Regions from separate parts of the Paraburkholderia sp. ZP32-5 genome, predicted to be linked through region 1. Evidence: riboswitches for the same ligand, from Rfam matches in the RefSeq annotation. Region 1 holds a riboswitch; each other region holds the start of a gene.
What was found. Region 1 has a riboswitch for cobalamin ahead of cobW (cobalamin biosynthesis protein CobW). Riboswitches for the same ligand answer to the same signal wherever they lie in the genome.
Positions count from the first base shown of each region.

Region 2: another riboswitch for cobalamin. It lies ahead of L0U82_RS03870 (TonB-dependent receptor domain-containing protein); the one in region 1 lies ahead of cobW (cobalamin biosynthesis protein CobW).
Region 3: another riboswitch for cobalamin. It lies ahead of cobG (precorrin-3B synthase); the one in region 1 lies ahead of cobW (cobalamin biosynthesis protein CobW).

Region 1 covers NZ_JAJEJP010000002.1:1,362,283-1,364,600, forward strand. The annotation lists cobalamin riboswitch at 227-512, opposite strand; cobalamin riboswitch at 594-872, shown strand; gene cobW (cobalamin biosynthesis protein CobW) at 1,059-2,150, shown strand; gene cobN (cobaltochelatase subunit CobN) at 2,164-2,318, shown strand, end outside.
Region 2 covers NZ_JAJEJP010000001.1:906,025-908,342, forward strand. The annotation lists gene L0U82_RS03860 (cell division protein ZapA) at 20-331, opposite strand; gene L0U82_RS03865 (ATPase) at 328-687, opposite strand; cobalamin riboswitch at 894-1,153, shown strand; gene L0U82_RS03870 (TonB-dependent receptor domain-containing protein) at 1,245-2,318, shown strand, end outside.
Region 3 covers NZ_JAJEJP010000002.1:1,610,928-1,613,245, forward strand. The annotation lists gene cbiE (precorrin-6y C5,15-methyltransferase (decarboxylating) subunit CbiE) at 1-613, opposite strand, end outside; cobalamin riboswitch at 697-875, shown strand; gene cobG (precorrin-3B synthase) at 969-2,318, shown strand, end outside.

The sequences.
Region 1 (2,318 bases):
TGCGATGGTGGGACGAGAGAAGCGCTGCGCGATAGCGCGCGCGATGGTGCAGATCGAGTTCATGCGGTACTGCGAATCCGGGCGCGGCAACACACGTGATGGGCGGCGCTTTCCTCTGAAGTTCGGAAAACGCCACGGACGCGCGATGCCATGCTTGAACGCCTTCACATCCGTTCCCCGCGGATTCCGGCGGCCGGCGGCGCGATCGGTGCAGGTGCTGCACGCGGCGCCGCCACCGCGTCTGGCCGGTATCCGGGCTGGCGACCTCACGCGCTTTGCCTTCCCGTCCTTGACGTGGAATGACGAAGATACGCGCGAGATCGCGCGGATTCGTCGATTCACAGGACAGTGGCATCAAAAAACGCATGCGCGGCGCGCCAGAATCGAGGCGCGCGCCGCAGGTTGCTTACCGTTGCGGGGACAGCACAGGTTGAACGCATGATGCGTTGCCTGTTTCCCGTTTAACTGCACATGCGAGCGCATATGCGGGCACCAAACGCGCGCATACGATAGCACACGGGGCCTTGCCGGATAAGCGTCGGCGGCGGTTTTCATCGCGCGTGCTTTCTTGACTGGGCAAGGCTGCGGGCCTACACTCGCACGCACTTCTGGTGCTCGCCCGCGCGCTCGTGCGCGGGCAGTTAAACGGGAAACAGGGGGCCCATCTGCTCTGGAGCGGGCTAACCTGTGCTGTCCCCGCAACGGTAAGCGAAAAGCGGTGCAGGCCTTACGGCCGTGCGCCGCGGAGCCGGCTTCGATGTCCACGCGCAAGGCCGCGTCGGCATATCACCACTGGGCGAGAAACCACTCGGCCGGGAAGGGGAAGCGGCGCTTTCGCCAGCCCGGATACCGGCCCGAAGATGCAGGACGTACGCCGCGGGGATGCGGCGGCGCGTTCATGACTTCACTTTGCTTTCTGTGTTTCCGGGCGTTTTTGCGCGTGTCGTGTCTCCGGGCGTTTTCCGTGCGCTTTCCATGTCGCGGACAACGCCGTTGCTGCTGGACCGACACGCGAACCGACCGGCGCACCCATGCAACGTCTACCGATGGACCTCACGATGCAAACTCAATTGCGCAAGATTCCCGTCACGATCGTCACGGGCTTTCTCGGCAGCGGCAAGACCACGCTGTTGCGGCACATTCTTCAGCATGCGGAGGGCAAGCGCATTGCGGTGATCGTCAACGAGTTCGGCGAACTCGGCATCGACGGCGAGATCCTGAAGGGCTGCGGTATCGGCTGCGATGAAAACGGCGTCGAAACCGAAGGGCAATTGTATGAACTGGCGAACGGATGCCTGTGCTGCACCGTGCAGGAAGAGTTTTTCCCGGTGATGGAAAAGCTCGCCGAGCGTCGCGGCGAGATCGATCACGTGCTGATCGAAACATCCGGCCTCGCATTGCCGAAGCCGCTGGTGCAGGCATTCAACTGGCCGCAGATCAGAAACGGCTTCACCGTCGACGCGGTGGTAACCGTGGTCGATGGACCGGCCACCGCCAGCGGCCAATTCGCCGACAATCCGCTCGAAGTCGATGCGCAGCGCAAGGCCGATCCGAATCTCGATCATGAATCGCCGTTGCATGAGCTGTTCGAAGACCAGTTATCCGCCGCGGATCTGGTGATTCTGAACAAGACCGACCTGCTCGACGATGCGCAGCAAAGCGCCGTGGAAACGTTGATCCGTGACGAGATTCCGCCGCAGGTCAAGATCGTGCGCGCGCATAGGGGTGAGCTGGATCTGCACACGCTGCTGGGTCTCGAAGCCGCGTCCGAGGAAACCATCCATCTGCGCCACGATCATCACGGTTCCGCCGACGATCCCGATCATCATCACGACGAGTTCGATTCGGTCGTCGTGCAAGCGAGCGTGCCGTCGCGCGAAGCCGCACTCGCCGCGTTGCAGACGCTGGTCGAAAACCACACGATCTACCGCGTCAAAGGTTTTGCGGCGTTGCCGGGCGCGGCGATGCGGCTCGTGATCCAGGGCGTGGGCCGCCGTTTCGACAGCTATTTCGACCGGCGCTGGCAGGCCGGCGAAGGCGGCGACGGCTATTCGAGCCGCTTCGTGCTGATCGGCGAAGACCTCGATCAGTCCACCTTGCAGCAGGCATTCGACGCGGCGCTCGGCGCGACGTCGAACGCTGCCGCGTAACGGGCGCGCGACCATGCATCTGTTGCGCACGACGCCGGGCGGCTTCGTCGACGATACGCAGGGCGTGATCCGTATCGATCAGCAGCCCGCCGATATCGTCGTGCTCAGTTCCGCGGATACCACACTGTCGCTGCTCGCGAGCGTCGTGCCGCGTCTCGGGGATGGTTT
Region 2 (2,318 bases), on a different contig from region 1:
CGGCACGCTGCTACGCTTGCTACATGCTGTACTGTTGGATCACAGTACCTAGCTGATCGTTCATTTGCTGCATTGTACGCCGGATTTCTTCAGCGGGAAATGCTTCTCCGTGTCTTACGCTGCTTTGCAGCTTAAGCAGTTCCGATGCCAGCGACAGCGCAGCCATGACGGCAATGCGATCCGTGCCGCGCACGTTGCTCGCGCTACGAATTTTTTTCATTTCCGCGTCGACGCGCGCCACCGCTTCGAGCAGCGCGCCTTCGGTTTCCGGCGAGCACGCGAGACGATAGGGTACGTCGAGGATCGAGACTTCGATCTGCTTGGTGGTCATGCGTTTTCTCCGTGGCGGCTGACGTCGCTTTCCGCTTCTTCGCCTTCGGGATGGCCAGAGTCGAGCAGATCGAGCTGGTTATCCGGTTCGCTGCTCGCGCGTGCGCGCGGCAATTTTTCGAGAATCGCATTCAGGCGCACCTGCGCGTCGTCGATCTTGGCGGACAGTGTGTCGCGTTCGGCTTGCAGCGCGTCGCGCTCCGCGCGCAATTGCGCGAGTTCCGCACGGGTGGCCTCGACTTCGGCACGTGAGTGCGCGAGCTGCTCTTCGAGCGCGAGCCGCGCTTCGTTGTGGCGCTGGCTGATCGCAATCAGCTTGCCGATATTCTGGGAGAGTGATTCGAGTTCGGTGAGCATGTGCTGCGTCCTCTAAAGACATCGCATTTTAGCGCGGAATATTACAGGTTCCGACAATTGTCTCGTTTCGAGACGTAACAACATCGCTTCTTGCACGCTTTTTCCCGACCATAAGATAAAAAACACGTCACCCGCCGGACAATAGCCCGCGTTTTACGGAACGGCTATTCGCGGGCACGCTTTCTTGACGCCCATCGAGGCCGCTCCTAAACTTGCCGCACTCTGGTGCTCGCGCGCGCGTTTCCGTGCGCGCAGTTAAACGGGAAGCAGGACGCGCGGGGTGTCGAACACCGCGGACGCGAACCTGCGCTGCCCCCGCAACGGTAAGCGACCGCATGTTCACATGCAGGTCGGTCCTGAACGCAGGTTCGAAGCTTAACTTGCGAGTGTGCCACTGCGCGTCACGCGTGGGAAGGCGGGACCGATGCGTCGCAGCCCGGATACCGGCCAGAGGGAGAGCACGTCGCCCATCAGAACGTCAAACAGGGGGGACGTCTCGTTACGCGTCGGCCTGCGGGGAAGCGGGCCGCGCCCGCCACTCACAGGAATATCATCCGATGCAGTCCCCCATCGCCCGCGCGGCGTTGCTCGCGTTCGCGAGCCTGCCGCTCGTCGTGCATGCGCAAAGCGCTGAACCCGCGGCTTCGGCGTCCGCCGTGCCGGCCGGCGCTTCATCCCCGTCTTCATCTTCGTCTGTCACTGCGGCAACCGCTCCCACCGATGCGAACCTCGCCGCCGCCGAAGCGGTCACCGCACTTGCGCCGATCGTCGTGACCGCCGAACGCGGACCGCAAGCGCTCACCGATGCGATTCCGCAAACCGCGCAGTTCGATCAGCAGGACATCGCCGACACCACCGCGACCGATCTGCCAGGCCTGCTGCAACTCGCGCCCGGCGCGCAGATCACGCGCAACGGCGGCCCCGGTTCGAGCGCGAGCCTCTCGTTGCGCGGCGCGTCGGCGACGCAATCGCTAGTGTTGATCGACGGCGTGCGCGTCGATTCGGTGAGCCTCGGCAGCGCGCAGATCTCGCAGATTCCGCTCGATCAGGTCGATCATGTCGAAGTCGTCAACGGCAACGTGTCCGCGTTATACGGATCGGGCGCGATCGGCGGCGTCGTGCAGGTGTTCACGAAGGACGGCGGCGATCATCCGCCGCGTTTCAACTTTTCAGTCGGCTACGGCAGCTATCACACGCAGACGCAAACGCTCGGCGCCAACGGCGCGCTCGATCGGGATGGCCGCACGACCTTCAGCATCACACTCGCACGCACCAGGGACGATGGCTTTTCGTCGATCAACCCGAGCCAGGCGCCGGGCGCGAATCCGAATGCGAACGGCTATCTGAACGAGAGCATCTCGGCATCGCTGCGTCACAAGTTCAACGACAACTGGGATGCGGGCGTGCGCTATTTGCAGTCGAACGGCAACAATAGCTACGACAACGCGTATGGCGTGCCGACCGATCTGAACAACCTGTATAGCAAGGTGAGTCAGGTGTCGGTGTTCGCGAACGGCAGGCTGACCGACTGGTGGACCACGCACTTCACGGTCGCCCAGGGCGACGATCGGAGCGTGTCGAATACCAACGGCGTCTATAACGGCCGCTTCGATACCGACAGTCGTCAGTAC
Region 3 (2,318 bases), 250 kb from region 1:
AGTCGAGCGCGATCAGATTCAGCGCGGCCAGTTCGCCGGCCGACCATTGATCCGCGCGGCCATCGATGCGCCGTTCGAACTCGCCGCCGAGATGTTCGAGCACGCTCATCCGCGTCGCGCCGAAACCGCGCGCGGCGAGTGCCGCCGCGAGCGCCGCGGGCGTGTGGCCATCCGCGCTTAGCACGAAGATGCGCGCGCCGTCATGCAGATGCGTATTCAGCGCGGCCAGCGGCCGACCCACCAGCGACACGGTCGCGACCTCCTGCAACGGCCAGCCGAGCCGCGCGGCCGCCAGCGATAACGACGACGGCGCCGGCAGCACGCGTAGTTCGCCGACCGGCAACTGCCGCGCGAGCGTCGCGCCGACACCGAACAGCATCGGGTCGCCGCTCGCGAGCACGCACACCGGCTGAGGACGCTCGGCGAGCAGCGGCGCGAGATCGAACGGACGCGGCCACGCGGCGCGGCGCGCGGCCAGACGCGCGGGCAGCATCGCCAGATGCCGCTCGCCGCCATACACGACCGACGCGTCGAGCAAAGCACGCCGCGCAGACCGTCCCAAACCGGCGAAACCGTCGTCACCAATACCCACTACGGTCAGCCAGGGCTGCATGCATTCATCCTCATCGGGGCTCGTCAAAAGTGTGCCGAGCCACGCCAGTCAAAGCGTCCAGCCTCGTGGCGCGGTTCGAAAAAAGGCATAATACAGCCGCCGGTGCCCTTCGGGGCCGAAGAGGGAACACAGCAATGATGTGGCTGCCCCCGCAACTGTATGCAGCGAGTCCGTCTGCTCTACGCGCCACTGGTTTGACCGGGAAGGCTGCGACGGACCATGACCTGCGAGCCAGGAGACCTGCCGGCGAAACTGTTCGTGCCAGCCAACATCGGGCGGGGTGTACCGATGCCGCAGCAAAGTCCGCAATGCGGCTTGCTCGGGCCGTCGCGCGACGCTATATCCGGTGTCCGTCTTGAATCGAGCTTTGCCCTCCACTGCTTTACCCGATGCAGCCACGCCGCCGCGCGCTTCCGCGTGTCCGGGGCTGCTGCGCATCGTCGCCGCGCGCGATGGCGGCATCTGCCGGGTCAAGCTGCCGGGCGGCGTGCTGAGCGCCGCGCAGGCGCGCGCGATCGCCGCCGCGAGCACGCGGCACGCGAGCGGCGTGATCGAGCTGACCAATCGCGCGAATCTGCAAGTGCGCGGTGTGCGTGAAGGGCATGAGGCTGCGTTGAGCGCGGCGTTGATTGACGCGGGGATGGGGCCGGCTTCGGGTGCTGCGTACGCAGGGGCGTCCCCTTCTTCTGCTTCTTCCACGACGGCAAGCGACGCAAACCACGTGAATGCCGCGCTCAGTTCCGCCGACGACGTGCGCAACGTGATGATCAGCCCTGCCGCTGGCCGCGACCGGCACGCGCTGATCGACACCACGCCGCTGTGCACCGAACTGCTCGCGCTATTGCAAAGCGATGCGCGCTTCGCGGCGTTGTCGCCGAAATTCGCGCTGCTCGTCGATGGTGGAGAACGGCTCGCGCGCGTCGATCATCCGCACGACGTGTGGCTTGCGGCATCGGTTGACGAAGATGGGGTGCGCTTCGTGTTCGGCCTCGCTGGATGCCCAGGGCCGGCAACAAACACCAACGAATCGCCTGATGACAACGCGAACGGCACCGGCGCACTCGCCGCGATTGCTCCGTCACAGGTGCCCGCGCTCGTGCGCGCGTTGCTGCACACGTTCCTCGATCTCGCCGCCGCCGACACGACCCGCATGCGCGACCTGCTCGCCATGCATTCCGCCGACACCTTGCTGTTGCACGCGCAACGCTACGTCAACTTCCCGCTCACGCGCGACGCAACGCTGCGCGACTGGCGACGAGAAAATCCCGCCGACGCATCGCTGCGCCTCGGCGCCCATGCGCAACACAACGCGAACCTATCGCACGTCGGCGGCCAGCCACCGCTCGGCCGTCTTGACGCGACCACGCTGAACCGCCTCGCCGACCTCGCGCAACGAAATGGCAACGGCACGCTACACGTCACGCCGTGGCAAAGCGTGCTGCTGCCCGATATCCCGACGCAAGCCGCCACCGCCGTGCTAACGGAATTGATCTCGCTCGGCCTCGCCTGCGATGCCGCACAACCGATCGCGCATCTGATCGCATGCGCCGGTTCGAGCGGCTGCGCGAAAGGCCTCGCCGACACCAAGAACGACGCACTGCAACTCGCCGCGCAACTGCCCGCCGATGTCGACGTGCATCTGAGCGGCTGCGCGCGTTCGTGCGCGGCTGCCCATTGCGCGCCGTACACGCTGCTCGCGGTCGAA